DNA from 2 places in the Cupriavidus gilardii genome. Region 1 is predicted to be linked to the other one. Evidence: predicted binding sites of a transcription regulator. Region 1 holds the regulator's gene; the other holds the start of a gene.
The links. The regulator FliA, encoded in region 1, starts transcription of late flagellar genes. The targets are predictions, from matches to a motif close to CTAAAGTTTNNNNNNNNNNNGCCGNTA.
Positions count from the first base shown of each region.

Region 2: FOB47_RS14575 (DUF342 domain-containing protein) is a predicted target of FliA. The motif match lies at 5,741-5,767, and genes of this name have one in related genera.

Region 1 covers NZ_CP054624.1:391,841-401,999, forward strand. The annotation lists gene flhB (flagellar biosynthesis protein FlhB) at 1-326, shown strand, start outside; gene flhA (flagellar biosynthesis protein FlhA) at 323-2,410, shown strand; gene flhF (flagellar biosynthesis GTPase FlhF) at 2,879-5,434, shown strand; gene FOB47_RS01840 (P-loop NTPase family protein) at 5,441-6,277, shown strand; gene FOB47_RS01845 (RNA polymerase sigma factor FliA) at 6,297-7,013, shown strand; gene FOB47_RS01850 (flagellar protein FlhE) at 7,109-7,483, shown strand; gene clsB (cardiolipin synthase ClsB) at 7,623-8,843, shown strand; gene FOB47_RS01860 (lysylphosphatidylglycerol synthase domain-containing protein) at 8,927-9,910, shown strand; gene FOB47_RS01865 (flagella synthesis protein FlgN) at 9,940-10,159, opposite strand, start outside.
Region 2 covers NZ_CP054626.1:953,211-963,369, forward strand. The annotation lists gene FOB47_RS14545 (aminotransferase-like domain-containing protein) at 1-758, opposite strand, end outside; gene FOB47_RS14550 (hypothetical protein) at 1,044-1,388, shown strand; gene FOB47_RS14555 (threo-3-hydroxy-L-aspartate ammonia-lyase) at 1,452-2,432, shown strand; gene FOB47_RS14560 (NAD(P)/FAD-dependent oxidoreductase) at 2,547-4,175, shown strand; gene FOB47_RS14565 (DUF1415 domain-containing protein) at 4,179-4,739, shown strand; gene FOB47_RS14570 (class I SAM-dependent methyltransferase) at 4,785-5,612, opposite strand; gene FOB47_RS14575 (DUF342 domain-containing protein) at 5,846-7,480, shown strand; gene FOB47_RS14580 (hypothetical protein) at 7,536-7,799, opposite strand; gene FOB47_RS14585 (hypothetical protein) at 7,860-8,021, opposite strand; gene FOB47_RS14590 (hypothetical protein) at 8,409-8,837, opposite strand; tRNA gene FOB47_RS14595 (tRNA-Thr) at 9,022-9,097, opposite strand; gene FOB47_RS14600 (hypothetical protein) at 9,202-9,633, opposite strand; gene FOB47_RS14605 (class 1 fructose-bisphosphatase) at 9,835-10,159, opposite strand, start outside.

The sequences.
Region 1 (10,159 bases):
TCGCCGTGGCGCTGCGCTACGAGGAAGGCCGCATGGGCGCCCCTCGCGTGGTTGCCAAGGGCACCGAGGAGGTCGCCGCGCGCATTCGCGAGCTGGCCGCCGAGCATCGCGTGCCGATCCTGTCCGCGCCGCCGCTGGCGCGTGCGCTGCACCGCCATGTCGAACTGGGCCACGAGATCCCTGCCGGGCTGTACACCGCGGTGGCGGAGGTGCTGGCCTGGGTCTACCAACTGAAACACTGGCACCACGCCAACGGGCCGCTGCCCGAGGCCCCGACCGGCCTGCCGGTGCCCGATGAACTTGCCGTACCGGAAAGCCGCGCATGAATGCATTGAACTCGCTGTTCCGACTGCCCGGCGGGCAGTCCGCCGGCCAGCTGAAGGCACTGGCCGGGCCGCTGCTGATCGTGATGATCCTCGGCATGATGGTGCTGCCGCTGCCGCCATTCCTGCTCGATCTGCTGTTCACCTTCAACATCGCGCTGTCGATCATGGTGCTGCTGGTCGGCATGTACACGCAGCGTCCGCTGGACTTCGCCGCGTTTCCGGCAGTGCTGCTGTTCTCGACGCTGCTGCGGCTGTCGCTGAACGTCGCCTCGACCCGCGTGGTGCTGCTCGAGGGCCATACCGGCCCCGACGCGGCCGGCAAGGTGATCGAGGCCTTCGGCCACTTCCTGGTCGGCGGCAACTTCGCGGTCGGCATCGTGGTGTTCGCGATCCTGGTGGTGATCAACTTCATGGTGATCACCAAGGGCGCGGGCCGGATCGCCGAGGTCGGCGCGCGCTTCATGCTGGACGCGATGCCCGGCAAGCAGATGGCGATCGACGCGGACCTGAACGCCGGCCTGATCAACGAGGAGGGCGCGCGCAAGCGCCGCGCCGAGGTCGCGCAGGAGTCGGATTTCTACGGGGCGATGGACGGGGCCAGCAAGTTCGTGCGCGGCGACGCGATCGCCGGCCTGCTGATCATGTTCATCAACGTATTTGCCGGCATGGTGGTCGGCATGGTCCAGCACGACCTCGACTTCTCGACGGCGGTGCGCAACTACACGCTGCTGACCATCGGCGACGGCCTGGTCGCGCAGATTCCGGCGCTGGTGATCTCGACCGCCGCCGGTGTCATCGTCTCGCGCGTGTCGAACGACCAGGACGTCGGCGAGCAGCTGACCGGCCAGCTGTTCTCCGATCCCCGCGTGCTGTATCTGACCGGCGGCATCATCGGCCTGCTGGGCATCATCCCGGGCATGCCGCACGTCGCCTTCCTGCTGCTGGCCGGCGGTCTGGTCTGGTTCGGCAGCTATGTCAGCAAGCGCAAGCTGGCCGCCAGGCAGACCGCCAAGCGGGAAGAGCGTGCGCCCGCGCTGGCCAACGAAAATACCGAGGCGACCTGGGATGACGTCACGCTGGTCGATCCGCTCGGCATGGAAGTCGGCTACCGGCTGATTCCGCTGGTCGACCGCGCGCAGAACGGCGAGCTGCTGGGCCGGATCAAGAGCATCCGCAAGAAGGTCGCGCAGGAGGTCGGCTTCCTGGTGCCGGTCGTCCATATCCGCGACAACCTGGAGCTGAAGCCCAACGCCTACCGGATCACGCTGAAGGGCGTCGAGATCGGCTACGGCGAGGCCGTGCCCGGCCAATGGATGGCGATCGATCCGGGCCAGGTCAGCGGCACGCTGCCCGGCACGCCGACGCGCGATCCGGCCTTCGGCCTGCCGGCGGTCTGGATCGACAGCGGCATCAAGGAACAGGCGCAGGCGCTGGGCTACACCGTGGTCGACGCCAGCACCGTGGTCGCCACGCACCTGAACCATCTGATCCATCAGCACGCGGCCGAGCTGCTGGGCCGGCAGGAAGTGCAGGCGCTGCTGGACCGTATCGCCAAGGACTCGCCGAAGCTGACCGAGGATCTGGTGCCGAAGACGATCACGCTGACGTCGCTGCAGAAGGTGCTGCAGAACCTGCTCGACGAAAGCGTGCCGATCCGCGACATGCGCACGATCCTCGATGTGATCGCCGAACATGCGCCGAAGATCAGCGACCCCAACGAGCTGACCGCGCTGGTGCGGATGGCGCTGGGCCGCGCGATCACGCAGCAGTGGTTCCCCAATGGCGCCGACCTGCAGGTGATCGGGCTCGACGCCGGCCTCGAGCGCGTGCTGTCGCAGGCGTTGAACTCGGGCGGCAGCATCGAGCCCGGCCTGGCCGATGCGCTGGTGCAGCAGGCGCAGGCCGCGGTGGCGCGCCAGGAGCAGATGGGTCTCGATCCGGTGCTGCTGGTCCCGCATGCGCTGCGGCCGTTGCTGTCCCGCTTCCTGCGGCGGACCATGCCGCAGCTCAGGGTGCTGTCGCACGCCGAGGTGCCGGACAACCGCAATATCCGTATTACCGCGATGATCGGCGGCGCGGGCTGAGTCCGATCGTCGGGGGGGGCGGCGCCGCAGCCGCGGTGCGATCGCAGGCGACAGGAGCACTCCCTGTCGCCTGTTTCTCATCAAGGGCCGAAATTATTGCCGGCCGCTGCCGTTAACCCGGAGACGAGGACGTGCGGCGCCGTCATCGCCCAAATAGCGCCGCAATCCCCCGCCTATTCAGCCCAATAGCACGACACCCCCGCTCGCATAATCGACACGTCGAAGAGGCCGGCTGCCGCTTCGCACGTGGTGCCGATGGCCGAGTGCGGCGATCCGCGCAACGTCCCGCTCTCTCCTCCCTGCGCGAGACGCCCGTCGCCACCACCTGACGACAGACCGGCCTGTGCCCGTCGGCCGCATGCCGACACCATCGCGGCCAGCGATGCCGCGGTGCCGGACAACCGAACATCGAATGATTGCCACGAGCGGCGGTGCCGCTGGATCCCGCTGAAACCAGGGTCGCGAAACATGAGCGTAGCCAAATTTGTGGCGGCCAACGGCCGCGAAGCCTTGCGCCAGGTGCGCGAAGCCATGGGGCCGGACGCCGTGGTGCTGTCCAACCGCACCGTCGACGGCGGCGTCGAGATCGTGGCGATGCGCGATACCGATCTGGGCGCGATCTCCGACAGCGCGCCCCGGTTCCAGCCACCGGTGCGCGAGCCGATCCAGGTCGCGGCCGTGGAGCATATCGACGGCATTCGTGGCGAACTGCAAACGATGCGCGCGCTGATCGAGCGGCAGCTGTCAGGCATCGCGGTCCCCGCCGTGCCGGCCGCCGCCGCGGATCCGCTGCGCGAGTCGCTGTTCGAATGGCTGGTGGGCGCGGGCTTTTCCGCGCAACTGGCACGCACGCTGCTGGCGCGGCTGCCGGCCGGCCATGACCGCCCCGCCGCGATGGGCTGGATCCGCCAGGAGATCGCCAGCAAGGTGCCGGTACTGGCCGACGAGGACGCGCTGTTCGGCCAGGGCGGCGTGCTGGCGCTGGTCGGCCCGACCGGGGTCGGCAAGACCACCACCACCGCCAAGCTGGCCGCGCGCTTCGTGCTGAAGCACGGCGCCGACAAGCTTGCGCTGCTGACCACCGACACCTTCCGGATCGGCGCGCACGAGCAGCTGCGCATCTACGGCGACATCCTCGGCGTGCCGGTGCACGCGGTCAAGGATGCGTCGGATCTGCGTCTCGCGCTGGGCGCGCTGTCGCAGAAGCATCTGGTGATCATCGATACCGTCGGCATGAGCCAGCGCGACCGCAATCTGTCCGAGCAGATCGCGATGCTGGCGGGTGCGCCGGCGCCGGTGCAGCGGGTGCTGCTGCTCAACGGCGCCAGCCACGGCGATACGCTCAACGAGGTTGTGCATGCCTACCGCCACGACGCCGCGCCAGGCGCCGGCATCGACGGCTGCATCATCAGCAAGCTCGACGAGGCCACCCATCTGGGCTCGGTGCTAGATGTCGTGATCCGGCACCGGCTGCCGGTGTTCTACGCGTCGACCGGCCAGCGCGTGCCGGAGCACCTTGAACTGGCGCGCGGCGACGCGCTGGTCGAGCGCGCCTTCCTGATGCCGCGGCGCGGCTCCGTCTTCGCCGATGCGCAGGCCGCGCGCCGCGCGCTGGCGGCGCCAGCAGGCGACGACGTGGTCGACGCGGGCCACGGCGCGCGCAACGAAGCGCACGACGTGCTGCGCTCGATCGCCGACAGCGGTCATGCCGTCGGCGCCTGCGTCAACGCGCTGCGCGACGGCCCCTATGGTTTTGCGCTGCTGCGCGAGCTGTGGGCGGGCCGTGGCCAGGGCCAGGCGGAGCCGGCCGAACTGCGTCCTCTGGTGCGCCAGGTCCGCGACGCGGTCTGCCAGGATGCCAGCCGGCATTGCGAACACTTCGTGCTGTCCGCGTCGGTGACGCTGCCCTGCGCCGTGCCGGGCCGCCGCGCGCCACAGCCGTGGCAGCACACGCTGTGGCTCGGCGACCGCGACGGCATGCCGCTGATGGCCACCGTGACGCCGCTGGCGCGCACGCCGCAGGCCGGCGGCTGGGACACCGAGATGGCGGATTGGCGCGCCGCGCTGGCCGCGCGCCGTACCGTCGTCCATCTGCTCGACACGATGCCGGCCGGCGCCACGCTGCAACGCTGGCAGTCGAGCGGCGAACGCTGGCTGGCGGCAGCACGCAAGAGCACGCGCGTGCTGTGCGACGGCACCGCATGGAAGCTCGATGCGCTGGCCGACACGCTGACTTTCCACGCGCAGGCCGAACTGCGCTGGCGCGACCGCGACGCCGTTCAATGGGTCGCGCAGACCAGGGTGCGCGTGATCGAAGGGCAGACCCGTGCCGCGCGCGGCACCGCCACCGAAGGCGGCATCGAGGCCGTGCTGCTGGTGGCGCGCACCATCGAGCGCGACAGCGGCCAGACGCTCGCCGTCGACTATCTGCTGGCCGATCCGGCGCTCGCCGGCGCCGGTGCGCAGCTCGCCCAGTGGGCACGCTGGGGCGAGGCCGCGGCGCTGCAATGCCGCACGCTGCGCCATGCGCTGGACCATCTCGGCCGCCCGGCCGGCACGTCGCAGCAAGCGTTCGACGTCGACGCGCTGGTCGCGCTGCAGGCCGGCATGACCGCGTTGCGGCTGGCCCATGCGCCGGCACAGGCGGCGATCGACTGTCTGGCGGGGCTGGCCGGCCAGGCAGGCCGGTCGGCCGCCAGGGATGCGGTACCGGGCGCCGCCGCGCTGCTCGAGGGACTGGGCCGCCTGCTGGCCCTGCTCGACGTGCTCGAGAACTTCCCGGGCCGCAACGCCGCCGCGGTCGGGTCGGCTCGCGCGTCGAACGACAAGCGCGGCGCAGGCGAGGCCATCGAGGCGATCCGCGCCGCGACCCCGGCCGCGAATCATGCCCTCACTGACGCCGAATTGCCGGCGCCGGCGCTGCCCGAATCCGCGCAGCATCTGGCCCAGCGGATGACGCAGAACGCCGCGGGCACACGAGAGAACGCGTCGGCGAAGTTCGACCTGGCCGCGCTTGGAGACTGATTGAACATGCTTGCCGTCGATCAGGCCGAAAGCCTGCGCCGCATGCTGGCGCCCCGCGCCACCCGCCGTATCGCCGTGTTCGGCTGCGAGCCGGGCGCCGGTGCGACCACGGTCGCGCTGGGCCTCGCTCATGCGCTGGCATTGCAGGGCGAGCGCGTGCTGCTGGTCGATGAAGACCTGTCGCACGCGCGCGCGACGCGCCTTGCCGGTGCCTCGCCGCCGGGCACGCTGGCCCAGGTGCTCGCCGGCGCCGTCGCGGTCGATGCCGCGGTCGGTCGCCGCGAAGCCGGCATGCCGGCGCTGCTGCCCGGCGATGCGTCGGCGTGGGGCCCGCTGCAGGCGCTGCATGACTTCCGCACCGTCGTCAGCGATGCGCGCCTCGGCGCCGATGGCGCGTTGTCGCGCTTTTCCGCCGCCGCGCACAACCTGGTGGTGGTGATGCGGCCCGAACGCGAATCGTTGACCGCCGCCTATGCCTGCATCAAGCGGCTGCATCATCGCTACGCCTGCCGGCATTTCGAACTGGTGGTCAACTGCGCCGCCAGCGAAGCGTCGGCGATGGCGATCGCCGGCAACCTGGCGCGCACCGCGGGCCAGTATCTCGGCGTGCAGGCGCGCTGCGCCGGCGTGCTGCCGGCCGACCCGCTGGTCGCGCGCGGCACGGCGCTGTCGCGGGGCGTCGTCGATGCTTTCCCTGGCGCGCCGGCCACCGCCATGCTGCGCCGACTTGCCGTCAGCATCGCTGGCTGGCCTCTTTCACCCGATCCCGAACCGATGCCCGCCGCTGGCGCCGCGACCGCCGTCGCCACCGCCGCGCTGCCCGCATCGGCGATGGCCTGCTAGCACTCGCGAGAATTCCACCATGTACACGATCCAGGGAAAGCTCGAACAGACCGACACCGTCCAGACCCATGCGCCGCTGGTACGGCGCATTGCCCTGCAACTGGCGGCGAAGCTGCCGGCCAGCGTGCAACTGGACGACCTGATCCAGGCTGGCATGATCGGCCTGCTCGACGCCGCCCGCCGCTATGAAGACACCCACGGCGCGCGCTTCGAGACCTATGCCAGCCAGCGTATCCGCGGCGCGATGCTCGACGAGGTACGCGCCAACGACTGGCAGTCCCGCAGCCTGCGCCAGTCGACGCGCCGGATCGAGCGGACCGTGCGCGCGCTGGAGCAGAAGCTCGGCCGCACGCCGCTGGATTCCGAGGTTGCCGAAGAACTGGAGATGCCGCTGGACGAATACCAGAGCATGCTCAACGAGGTCTATGGCTGCCAGCTGCTGCATTACGAGGACTTCGAGCGCTCCGGCGAGGAGGATTTCCTCGATCGCCACCTGACGGTCAGCGAGGACGGCAATCCGCTGACGCTGCTGATGGAAAGCGGCATGCGGGGCGCGCTGATCCGGGCGATCGAACGGTTGCCCGAGCGCGAAAAGCTGGTGCTGTCGCTGTGCTACGACCAGGAGCTGAACCTGCGCGAGATCGGCGCGGTGCTCGAGGTCACCGAATCGCGCGTCTGCCAGATCCGCAGCCAGGCCATCAACCGGCTGCGCAGCCAGTTGCGCGGGCTGCTGTGATGGCCCGCATGGCAGGTCGCGCGTTCGGGTCGATCGTGGCGATCGCCTCGGCGGCCGTGGCGGTGATCTCGCCTGCCGTCGCGGCCTCGCCGCTGATGCACACCAATTTCGGCGGCGACTCGCGCCATGCATGGACCGCATCGGTGTCCGCGCCGGCGCTGTACGGCCGCGGCGTGCGGGCCTTGTCGGCGCCTATCCTGCCCAGCGGCTATCTGGCGCAGGCCGAAGGGGTGATCACCGCAGTGCGCTGGCGTTACCGTTTTGCTCGCGTGCCACCGCCAAATCTGCAAGCCTATCTCTGTAATGCCAACCGTTGCGTGCTGCTGCCCGGGCCCGAGGGCAAGACCGATGCCTTCCGCGGCGACGATGCCGACAAGGGTTTCGTGTTTGCGTTCCGCATTCCGGGACAGGGGCCGTTGACGCCCGTGCTGCAAGGGCAGGCCAGCCAGATCACGGTCAGCTATCGCTGAATGGCGGGCGCCGCGAAGGCGGCAAGGTGACGGCGAAGCCGCCGTCGTGACGAGGTGATTGGCGGTGGACTTGCCGGCTCGCGGCGGGTGGCATTGAATGTGCTTGTTGCCATGGAGAATCTGGCAGCGAGACATCGAAATGAGCCCCAACCGAACCAGCGGTAATCGCATCCGCCTGCTGGAAAACGGCGACGAATATTTCCCGCGCGTCTTTGCCGCGATCGCCGCCGCGCAGACCAGCGTTCTGCTGGAAACCTTCATCCTGTTCGACGACCGCGTCGGCGTGGCGCTGCGCGAAGCGTTGATTGCCGCGGCCAAACGCGGCGTCCATGTGGCGATCACCGTCGACGGCTACGGCTCGCCCGATCTGCCGCCCGCGTTCGTTGCCGGCATGGTCGCGGCCGGCGTGCGTTTCCATATCTTCGCGCCGCGCCGGCGGCTGCTCGGTGTGCGGACCAATCTGTTCCGCCGGCTGCATCGCAAGCTGGTGGCGATCGACGGACGCATCGCCTTTATCGGCGGCATCAACTTCTCCGCGCAGCACCTGACCGACCATGGCCCGCAGGCCAAGCAGGATTATGCGGTCGAGGTCGAGGGACCGGTCGCCCACGAGGTGCATCGCTTCCTCGTGCAGACGCTGCCGCCGGGCGACGTCGACGTGCCCGCGGTCCCGCCGCCGGCGCCGGCCGGCAATATGGCCGCGTGGCTGGTCACACGCGACAACGACGCGCATCCGACCGATATCGAATGGGAGTACCTGCAGGCGATCCGCGCCGCGCGGCATCAGGTGGTGATCGCCAACGCCTATTTCCTGCCGGGCTATCGCGTGCTGCACGCGATCTGCGAGGCGGCCCAGCGCGGCGTCGACGTGCGCCTGATCCTGCAGGGCAATCCCGACATGCTGTGGGTCAAGCGGATGGCCGACATGCTGTATGCCCATCTGCAGGACGCCGGCGTGCGCATCTTCGAATACTGCGAGCGGCCGCTGCACGGCAAGGTCGCGGTGATCGACCGCGACTGGTCCACCGTCGGCTCCAGCAACCTGGATCCGCTGAGCCTGTCGCTGAATCTGGAAGCCAACCTGGTGATCCGGGACGCCGGCTTCGCGCGTGGCCTGCGCGAGAACCTCGACGCGCTGATGGCCAATGCCTGCCGCGAGATTCCGCCGAATCGCCAGACGCGGCGCGCGCCGCTGCAACTGGCGGCGACCACGCTGATGTTCCACTTCCTGCGCCGCTTCCCCGCATGGGCCGGCTGGCTGCCCGCCCACACGCCGAAGCTCGTGGTCGCTACCGCCGAGCCGCCGCGCCGGCCCTGGCGATTTCCGGTGCTGAAGCGGGGCGCCGGCGGAGCGGAATAGATGACAGCACAGGGATCACGCGGAAGGATGACGGCAATACGACGACGGCAATACGACGACGGCAAATCGATCACGGCGACCAGATGACGGCACGACAGGCGACTGACCACCACACGAGAACACGGCGGCGCAGCCGCTGGGCGCAGGTGCGCCGCATACTGGGCATCGCCTTTGTCGCGCTCGTGGTGGTGCTGGTGGTCAGGAAGCTGGCCGAGGTCGACTGGGCCGAGGTCTGGGTCACGCTGCAGGAATACGACTACCGGACGCTGACGCCGGCCGCGCTGCTGGTGGTGCTCAGCTATTTCTGGCATTCGGCGTTCGACCTGCTGGGCCGCTGGTATGCGCGGCATCGGCTGTCGTCGCCGCGGGTGCTGGTGATCGCCTTCGTCAGCTATGCCTTCAACCTGAACCTCGGCGCGCTGGTGGGCGGCCTGGGCATTCGCTACCGGCTCTATTCGGGAGCGGGACTGTCGGGCGCACAGATTGCGTCGGTCTATACCATCGGCGTGGTCAGCAACTGGATCGGCTACCTGGCGCTGCTCGGGGCGGTGCTGGCCGCTCGCACCGTGGTGCTGCCGCCCGAATGGGGGCTCAATGCCACCTTGCTGCAGATCGCGGGATTTGCGCTGCTGGCGGTGGTCGCCGCGTACCTGGTCGCCTGTGCGAGGGCCAGACGGCGCCGATGGACGGTGCGCGGCCATGCCTTTCATCTGCCGCCGCTGCGTTTCGCCGTGATGCAGTGCGCGCTGTCGATTACGAACTGGCTGACCATCTCGGCCATCATCCAGACGCTGCTGCCGTCGTCGGTGCCGCTGCTGGTCGTGCTGGGCGTGGTGCTGATCGGCAGCATCGCCGGCGCGGTCGCGCATATCCCTGCCGGTCTGGGTGTGCTCGAGACGGTGTTCGTGGTGCTGCTGGGCGATCGCGTGCCGCACCACGCGCTGCTGGCCGCGCTGCTGGCCTATCGGGCGATGTACTACCTGTTGCCGATGCTGCCGGCGGTGGTGGGGTATTTCCTGCTGGAGGCGCACGGAAGGCGCGCCAGCACGGTCGAGCCGACGGCGTAAGGTGTGTTGCTTCGCCGCAGAGAGAGAAATCAGCCGCTGGCCAGGCTGACGCCGCGCGGACCGGCCTGTGCCCGGCCATTGCGGCCGTAGACGGTGGCCGTGTCGCCGCGCTGGCGAAGCGTCTGCAACGCGTCCTGCGTGTATCCCAGATGCGCCGACACCACGGCGCCGTTCAGCGTATTGGCTTCGGCCGCGCCGCGCGCGGTCAGCACGAGGGTGCGCCATGCGGCGGCGACGCCTTCGTCGATA
Region 2 (10,159 bases), on a different replicon from region 1:
ACCACCACCGCGCGAATGTTGTCGTAGGTCTGCGCGGCCAGTTCCAGCGCCTCCAGCGACAGCCCTGTCTGCGGACTGCACGGGACCTCGAGCGCCCGCATGCCGAGGCTTTCGAGGATTTGCAGCAATCCGTAATAGGTCGGCGATTCGACCGCGATGACGTCGCCCGGGCCGGCCACTGCGCGCAAGGCGAGGTTCAGCGCCTCGGTGCAGCCATGCGTGATGGCGATCTGTTCCGGCGCCAGCGTCATGCGGGCCTGCAGCGCCTGGCGCGCCAGCGCGGCGCGCAGTGCCGGATGGCCGTCGGGCTCGACCGCGCTGCCCAGCAGATTGGGGTGGCGGCGCAGCGCGCGGCCGGTGGCCTGGCGCAGCGCTTCGACCGGATAGAGCTCGGGCGGCGCGCAGGCGCCCGCAAGATTGACCGCGTCGGGATACCGGCGGCCGCGCGCGATGATCGCCGAGATGCGCGCGTGGATGCCGACGTACTGGGCGGGATCGGGCAGCGATGCCGACGGTTCGGCGATCGGTGTGGTCTGCGGTGCCGGGGGGCGGACGAAGTAGCCGGAGCGGGGGCGCGCTTCGAGCAGCCCTTGCGCCTCCATCTCGCGGCACGCCTGCAGCGCCGTCGACAGGCTGACGTCGTGGCGCTCCATCAGGGCCCGTATCGAGGGCATCCGTTCGCCCGGCAGCAGCGTGCCCGCGGCGATGGCCTGCCGATAGTGGCCGGCGAGTTGGCGATACAGCGGGGCGGAGTCCATGCGGCATGGTGGCGCATCCGGCCGATGCGCAACAGATACAGAAAAGTATCCGCCGTATCGTAACAGAGCAAAGGATGGGGCTCTGTTCTGCTGTCCGTTCCGGTGCGGTGTGCCTGCCGCACCGCGGCCGCGGCCGGTACGCTGCGTTCAGTCGATCGCGGCACTGACGAACCGGCCGGTCCGTCTGGTCGTGCCGGCGGCACGAGGCGCCGCCGCGGTTGCTGCCGCAGCCGAACCCGACCCCGACGCCGACCCTGAATTTGACGCCCGAGCCCGAGGCCCCTCATGTCCATCCTGTCGCTGCTGCCACATCCGATCTACCACTACCGCGCCCTGATGCTGCATGCCGGCCATGCGGTGGGCTTCCACGCCAGGGCCGGCACCGAACTGCATGTCGCCGATGGCGACGTGGAGTTGGTCGAGCCGCCGCTGCTGCTGGCCGGCGCGCTGCACTGGCCGCGCCGGACGCTGGCGTCCGGCAGCGTGGTCACGCTGTCCCGCTCGGGCTGGTGTTCCGTGCGTGCGCGGCGCGATACCACTGTGCGGCTGCGCCAACGTGCCTGGGTATTCTCCCGGGCCCGCATCGCGCGCATACTTTCCGGCTGGCGCCGCCGGCGCCTGGCGCACTGAGCCCGGCCGATGCCCGTCCCATTCGAATCGCGTACTTTTTTTCCCTGCAAGGAGTGCTGTCCCATGACGCAATTGGCCATCTCGTTCATCGATGTCGTGGAGGCGCACCGCCGCATCAGCGGCGTCGCGCACCATACGCCGGTGCTGACTTCGGCCACCGCCGACGCGCAGACCGGCGCGCGGCTGTTCTTCAAATGCGAGAACCTGCAGCGCATGGGTGCCTTCAAGTTTCGCGGCGGCTACAACGCGATTGCGCAGCTGTCCGCCGCACAGCGCGCCGCCGGTGTCGCGGCCTTCTCGTCGGGCAACCATGCACAGGCGATCGCGCTGTCGGCGCGGCTGTTCGGTACGCGCGCGGTGATCGTGATGCCCAAGGATGCACCCGCGGCCAAGATCGCCGCGACGCGCGGCTATGGCGGCGAAGTCGTGCTGTACGACCGCTATACCGAGGACCGCCAGACCATCAGCGAGCGGCTGGCGCGCGAGCAGGGACTGACGCTGATCCCGCCGTTCGACCATCCGGACGTGATGGCCGGCCAGGGCACGGCCGCCAAGGAACTGTTCGAGCAGGCCGGTCCGCTGGACGTGCTGCTGGTGCCGCTGGGCGGTGGCGGTCTGCTGTCGGGCTGCGCCGTGGCGGCCCGGGCGATGCATCCGGGCTGCACCATCATCGGTGTCGAGCCGGAAGCGGGCAACGACGGCCAGCAAAGCCTGCGCGCGGGGCGCATCGTCGAAATCGGCACGCCCGACACCATCGCCGACGGCGCGCAGACCCAGCATCTGGGCCGCCACACCTTCCCGGTACTGCAGCAACTGGTCGACGATATCGTCACGGTCAGCGACGCTCAACTGATCGAGGCGATGCGCTTCTTTGCCGGCCGCATGAAACTGGTGGTCGAGCCCACCGGCTGCCTGGCCGCCGCCGCGGCATTTGCGGGCAAGGTCCAGATCGCCGGCAAGCGGGTCGGCATCATCCTGTCCGGCGGCAATGTCGACATGGCCCGCTACGCCGCGCTGCTGGGGCAGGCGCCGGCGCAGGACTGACGGACCGGCTGGGCAAGGAAGGGGCGGCCGCGAGCGGCCGACGGCACCGAAAGGCTTTAGAATTGCGGGTTGGCCATCGGACCCGCCGCTCGGCCGCCGAATACCTTGTCCCCCATGCTACGCCTCAGTGAACTCAAGCTCCCCCTCGACCATTCCGAAAGTGACTTGGAGGCCGCTGTCCGTGCGCGTCTGATCGACATCGGCGTCAAGGGCGATGGCATGGTGTCCTTTACCGTGTTCCGCCGCGCGCACGACGCGCGCAAGCGCTCCGATATCAAGCTGACGTATATCGTCGATATCGAGGTGAAGGACGAGGACGCGGCGCGCAAGCGCATCGCCGGCAAGCCGAACTGGAGCGTGACGCCGGACATGACGTACCGCTTCGTCACGCAGGCGCCGCAGCACACGGCGACGCCGCGGCCGGTGGTGATCGGCATGGGCCCGTGCGGCCTGCTGGCCGGGCTGATCCTCGCGCAGATGGGTTTTCGCCCGATCATTCTCGAGCGCGGCAAGGAAGTGCGGGAGCGCACTCGCGACACCTTCGGGCTATGGCGCAAGAGCGTGCTCAATCCTGAATCGAACGTGCAGTTCGGCGAGGGCGGGGCCGGCACCTTCTCCGACGGCAAGCTCTATAGCCAGATCAAGGACCCGAAGCACTACGGCCGCAAGGTGCTGCACGAGTTTGTCAAGGCGGGTGCGCCCGAGGACATCCTGTTCAAGGCGCGGCCGCACATCGGCACGTTCCGGCTGGTCAAGATGGTCGAGAACATCCGCGCCGAGATCTTCGCCCTCGGCGGCGAGATCCGGTTCGGCACGCGCGTCGACGACATCGACATCGAAGGCGGCCGCGTCCGCGGCCTGCAGCTGTCGAACGGCGACTACCTGCCGTGCGAGCAGGTCGTGCTGGCGGTCGGCCACAGCGCGCGCGACACCTTCGAGATGCTGTACCGACGCGGCGTATTCATGGAAGCCAAGCCGTTCTCGCTGGGCTTTCGCATCGAACATCCGCAGGGCATGATCAACCGCAGCCGCTTCGGCAAGTTTGCCGGCAACAAGCTGCTGGGCGCGGCCGACTACAAGATCGTGCACCACTGCAGCAACGGCCGTTCGGTCTACAGCTTCTGCATGTGCCCGGGCGGCACCGTGGTAGCGGCGGCATCGGAGCCGGGGCGGGTGGTCACCAACGGCATGAGCCAGTACAAGCGCGCGGAGCGCAATGCCAATGCGGGCATCGTCGTCGGCATCACGCCCGCCGACTATCCGGGCGGACCGCTGGCCGGCATCGACTTCCAGCGGCATTGGGAAGAGCGCGCCTTCGAACTGGGCGGACGCAACTACTGCGCGCCGGGCCAGCTGGTCGGCGACTTCCTCGCGCGGCGGCCATCGACCGCGCTCGGCACGGTCGAGCCGTCGTACAAGCCGGGCGTGACGCCGACCGATCTGAGCACCGCGCTGCCGGACTACGTGATCGAGGCGATTCGCGAGGCGCTGCCGGCATTCGAACGACAGGTGCCCGGCTTCGCGATGGACGACGCCGTGCTGACCGGCGTCGAAACGCGGACTTCGTCGCCGCTGCGCATCCGCCGCAAGGACGACTACCAGAGCGTCAATGTCGCGGGCCTCTATCCGGCCGGCGAGGGCGCGGGCTACGCGGGGGGCATCTATTCCGCGGCGATCGACGGCATCGAGGTGGCCGAGGCGGTCGCGCTCGATATCGTCAACCGGGTCGGCAAGGCGGCCTGAGCGATGTCGCCGGCGGAGCAGCAGCAGATCGTCGATGCCACGCGTCACTGGCTGACGCGCGCGGTGATCGGGCTCAATCTGTGCCCGTTCGCCAAGAGCGTCCACGTCAAGGAGCAGATCCGCTACGTGGTCTGCGAAGCGACCGATGCCGAGACGCTGCTCGATACGGTCGAGGCCGAGCTGAAGGCGTTGGCCGCGGCCGATCCCGCGCACATCGACACCACGCTGCTGATCGTTCCGCGGATGCTGGCGGACTTCGCCGACTACAACGATTTTCTGTACCTGGCCGAGCGCGTGCTCGACAGCCTCGGCCTGTCCGGCGTGCTGCAGATCGCCAGCTTTCACCCGCAATACCAGTTCGCCGGCACCGACGCGGACGATATCGAGAACTACACCAACCGGGCACCGTATCCGATCCTGCATCTGTTGCGCGAAGACAGCATTGCGCGCGCGGTCGAAGCCTTTCCCGACGCGGCGGACATCTACGAGCGCAACGAGGAGACCATGCGCCGGCTTGGCCACGAAGGCTGGCGGCGTTGGATGGCGGGGGAAGACGCCCAGTAAGCGCCGGTCAGTGGGCTCCCGCCACGGGCGCTCTGCTGCTGAACCTCAGGCGGGCGTAAAGAACCGCTCGCGCATTTCCTCGAGCCCCAGTGTTTCGAGCACGTGAGCCAGCCGCTCCGCCGGCCGCCGGCGCGGCAAATCCTTGTACTGCGCGACGATCAGTTCGTTCTTCATCGAGTGTTCCCACCCGACCAGCTCGGTTACCGTGACCTGGTAGCCGTGCGCCTCCAGCTGCAGGCAGCGCAGCACGTTGGTGACCTGGCTGCCGAATTCGCGCGTATGCAGCGGATGGCGCCAGATCTCGGCCAGCGGATTGCCGAGCGACTTCGACTTGTTCCTGCGCAGCACCGCCGCGACCTCGGCCTGGCAGCAGGGGACCACGACGATGTACTTCGCGCGCTTGGTCAATGCGAAACGGATCGCGTCGTCGGTCGCGGTATTGCAGGCATGCAGCGCGGTGACCATGTCGACCGTCGCCGGCAGCCGGTCCGAGGTGATCGACTCCGCCACCGACAGATTCAGGAACGACATGCCGGGGAAGCCGAGCCGCTCGGCAAGCGCGGTGGATGAGCGCACCAGCTCCTCGCGCGTTTCGATGCCGTAGATATGCGAGCGGTCCTGCTGCGTCTTGAAGAACAGATCGTAGAGGATGAAGCCGAGATACGACTTGCCGGCGCCATGATCGACCAGCGTCAGGTCGGCATGGTCGCGCTTGAGGTCCTGCAGCAGCGGTTCGATGAACTGATAAAGGTGATAGACCTGTTTCAGCTTGCGGCGGCTGTCCTGGTTCATCTTGCCGTCGCGGGTCAGGATATGGAGTTCCTTGAGCAGCTCGATCGACTGGCCGGGACGGATTTCGTGGGTGTTCGACATGGGATACGGCGCGGTTGGCCCGGGTACTGGTGCGCCGCGTCTTGCGGCATCGTGCGGCCTTGGGACAGGCGCGTGGGCCCGGGCGGGCAGGGCGACAGTTTACCGGAAGGCGTCCCGAAAGAATTTTCCTAAAGTTTTGCCGAAATCTGCCGTAGGTGACGGACAGGCGGCATGCCGACTGGGTGCCGCCCCGACAACAACGATAAATCAAAGGCAGACGGCTGGAGGACGCGATGAGCGACGTAGCAGCTTCGGTTGTACGGGTGTGGGTGGACAGCACGGACAAGGCCGTGCGGGCGCGCTACGAGTTGCCGGCGGAGGCCGAAGAGGGCAACGGGCCCCCCGACCGCGCCGCGCTGATGGCAGCCCTCGAGGCCCAGGGCTGGGCGCATGCCAGGCTGGACGAGTCCGCCATCGCGGCGTTCCTGCTCGCCTGCCATCGCGACGGGGCGCCGGCCGAGGCGGTGATCGGCGAACTGGTCGACGGCTATTTCGAGATCGATATCGATGCCGATTCGCTGACGGTGCGGCTGACGCTGTGGCCGCCCGAAGGCGGACGGGTGGTGCAGCCAGACGATGTTCGCATCGTGCTGGCGGGGCGCGGCATCAAGCTGCCGGTCGACGAGGCGGCGCTGGCAGAAGCCTTTGCCGCGGGACGTTGCGACGACCTGCCGATCGTGCACGGCACGGCGCCGACGCGCGGCACGCCGGCTCGCTTCGTCAATCTGCTCGAGCCACGTCGCGTCGGCGCGGACGACGACCACGCCCGCATCGATCTGCGTGACCTCGGCAACCTGTTGCTGGTGCAGCCCGGCACGCACCTGATGCGGCGTATCCCCGCGGTGCAGGGCACCGCGGGTCAGGACGTGTTCGGCCGCGTGCTGCCGGCGCCGGAAGTCGCCGATACACCGTTCACCGATCGCCTGACCGGCGTCGGTCCCGACCCGGACGATCCCGATCTGCTGGTGGCGACCGTCGCCGGCCTGCCATCGGTGCGCGCGCGCGGCGTCAGCGTCAATCCGGTCGTCGCCGTCGATGCGGTCGACATGCACTCCGGCAATATCGCGTTCGAAGGCACGCTGCGCGTCAACGGCGACATCAAGACCGGCATGTCGGTGCGCGTCGGCGGCGACGTGATCGTCGCCGGCACCATCGAGGCCGCCCACGTCGAGGCCGGCGGCAATGTGGTCGTCAGCGGCGGCATCATCGGCAAGTCCGACGGGCCGCACGACCCGGCCAGCGCCATCGCACGGATCCAGTGCAAGGGATCGGTACATGCGCGCTTCATCGAAAACGCCGTGGTCGAGGCCGGCACCACGGTCACTGCCGACAGCGCCATTCGCCAGAGCGATGTCGCGGCTGGGGAGACGATCACTGCCGGAGACGCGGCCATCGGCAGCGGCAATATCACCGGCGGCCGCTGCCGCGCCTGGCATGCGGTCCGTGCCGGCACGCTGGGCGCGCCGGCGGGCACCGCTACCGCCATCCACGTCGGCCTGAACCCCTATGCCGACGCCGAAAAGGCGGCGCTGGAAGCGGAGAAGCGCCGGCAGGAACAGGAGCAGGCCAAGATCCAGCAACTGATGGCGTTCTTCGCCAAGAATCCCGAGCGCGCCACGCCGGAACTGCGGGAGAAAGCGCGCGCGACGCTGTTCAAATACACGCGCGACATGCTGGACACCGACGCCCAGTTGGCCAAGCTCGCCGAGCAACTGCATCCACGCCCGGACGCCGCCGTGGTGGTCGGCAAGCGCGTGCATGGCGGCGTCCGCGTGACGATCGGTCAGAAGACCATGCGCGTGATGGAAGATATGCCGAAGGTCGAATTGCGGCTGGTCGGCGAAGGGATCGGGGTGGTGCGGGAATGAAAAAGCGGCGCACAGCGCCGCTTTTTCTGAGACTGGTTACGCCTTCGCGCCCTGGTTACTGCAGCGACAGCGCGGTCTGCGTGTAGTGCCGCATATTGCTGGCCGGCTCAATGCCGACATAGCTGTAGTTGAACTCGCACTTGACCGCCCGGCCGAGTTCGGTGGCCCACCAGCAGCGGTAGTCCATCCGATAGGCGGCATTGCTGGTCACGCCGTTGGTCAGGTTGCCGTCATTGGAATTGGTGAATGCTACGCCGTACTTGATGCGCAACGTATCGAACGTATCGCTGCCGACGGCGACACGCTCGAACGCTTCCACATTGGCTTCCAGTGCCGCGGTTTCGTGATACGCGCCACACTGATACTGCCAGCCCGAGGTTCACGTCTTGCCGACGAACATCGGGTATTGGAAATGCTCACGCTTCGGCGTGAAGGTGCAGGTCTGGCTCGGGCTGTCTGCGCTAATGCGCGCCGTACGGTTGCGATCCGCGTCGTTGAGGATGGTATCGGTCAGCTCGCCAGTGGTCATGTAGCGGTTCATCGTGAATCCGCCTTGCGAATCGACGGCAGTTGTCGTATCGCGATAGGTGCGGTCGATGGGTGAGCCGTCGACAGTTGTGCCCGGCTCGCGCCACAACGTGGTCTCACCGACCTTGGCTGCGACCCGCGCACGTCATCGCCACCACCGCCGCACGCGCTCAGTGCCACGGCAGCAATGCGGCTGCGGTAAATTCCGTCCAATTTCTCATCTCTTTTCCTTGTTATTGATCCTTGTTCTTTTATCGGCAACAAGCCGCGCGGGATATTTGCAAGGCGCTCCCCGAAAGTGGGGACCGTGAAGTAGGGTTGACCGGAACGGACCGTTGGGATAGAGGCGGGCCGGCTTCCATCCTGTCGTGTATTTGCGTTGGCGATGTCGGCCCGTCGCTCAGACCGTGCCGCGCCAACGCCTACTACGACGGATCGGCTGACAGCGATCGTGATCCAACGCGGCAACGGCGCGACGCAATAAACGCGCTTCGTCCAGCGTTACCGGATAGCGCGGCTCCACGTCGTCGATCGAGCCGAGATCGAAATAGCTCCAGAGCGTTTCGCCGTGGATCGTGACGCCCCAGCGGTCCATTTGCCGCAGGTCGGCTAGGCATAGCGTGACGAACGCATCGGGATCGTTCGAGCCGGCGCGGCCAATGGCCTGGTCCAGCCGCATCGTCATTGCGCGGGCTTCGGTGCAAGTCGGCGTGTCGTTGTTTTCCGCGCTGTGCTTGGGCGTTGGCGCGAGCTTTCGTTCGAGCGGAGTTCCGGGAATGGGCGCAGTGCCGAATGACTGCGACTGCCGGTGCAACGCGATCGGATTCATGGCGAGCTCGAGTGGGTGGAGGAGGTTCGAGCTTATCCAGCGTCGGCGCGGTGGGCGCTGAGCGGATTCTGAAAGGTAGAGCTGGAAAGCGACCGGCCGTCGGACGGAGCCTGGGCCTGAGGCGTAAGGGTGGGGCGCCAAACAAAAATGCCCTTGGAATATCCAAGGGCATTTCTTTGAAACCTGGTGCCGAAGAGAGGAATCGAACCCCCGACCTTCTCATTACGAATGAGCTGCTCTACCGACTGAGCTACTTCGGCAACACTACCGGTTGGGAACCGGATAGAGCCCGCAATAATAGCAGCGGATCACGCGCCTGTGAAGCCCCTCGGCGCACTTTTTTCACGGTTCCCCCAGGCGGCCGTCAGCCGAAGGTGCGGCCCGTAGGCGGGGCGGGATGGGCTGGCGTGGCCCCGTCCGGCCGCGCCAGCGCGGTCAGCAGGCCGTCGATCGCGGCGATGAATTCGCGCAGGCGGACCAGCGTGACCGGAAATACCGGGTCCGATGCGTCGATGGTCCAGGGATGGAAATACAGCTCGCGTTCCTGCTCGCTGATCGGCACGCCCCAGTTAGCCAGCTGGCGCAGATCGCAGACATGCAGGTCGATGCCGTCGCTCAGGCCGTAATGCAGCGCGACGTCGAGCGTCTCGTGCAGCCGGATGGCGAGGGCCTGCACGGCTGCGAGTTCAAGCGGGGCCTCGCCGCACGGCGGGTTGGCCGGCAGGGTGGCGGTAACGGGCGGGTTGATCGGCGGGGTGATGGCGTAGCGGGCGCCGGCATCCGAAAGGGGGACCATCGCGGTTTCCTTGCTGCGTGGAGAAAACAGCAGGGTAGGGACTCGGCGAGGCGGAGGAAATGAGCGGATTCTGATTTCCGCTGCGGAAAGAAAAAGGAGCCACCGGCAATGCGGTTGGCTCCCTTTCGCCGTGGCCTTGCACGTCCGTGCAGGCCGATGCGGGACCGGCCTGCGTCGAGGACCGGTCGCGGCGCAGCGGTATCAGCTGCCCGCCTGCGCTTCCTGGTGGTAGCGCGTCACCCGCTCGACCTCGTTCTTCGAGCCGAGGATCACCGATACGCGCTGGTGCAGCTTTTCCGGCTGGACCTCGAGGATGCGCTGATGGCCGTTGGTGGCCGCGCCGCCGGCCTGCTCGACCAGCATCGCCATCGGGTTGGCCTCGTACATCAGGCGCAGCTTGCCCGGCTTCTCCGGCTCGCGCTTGTCCCACGGGTACATGAAGATGCCGCCGCGCGTCAGGATGCGGTGCACGTCGGCCACCATCGAGGCGATCCAGCGCATGTTGAAGTTCTTGCCGCGCGGGCCT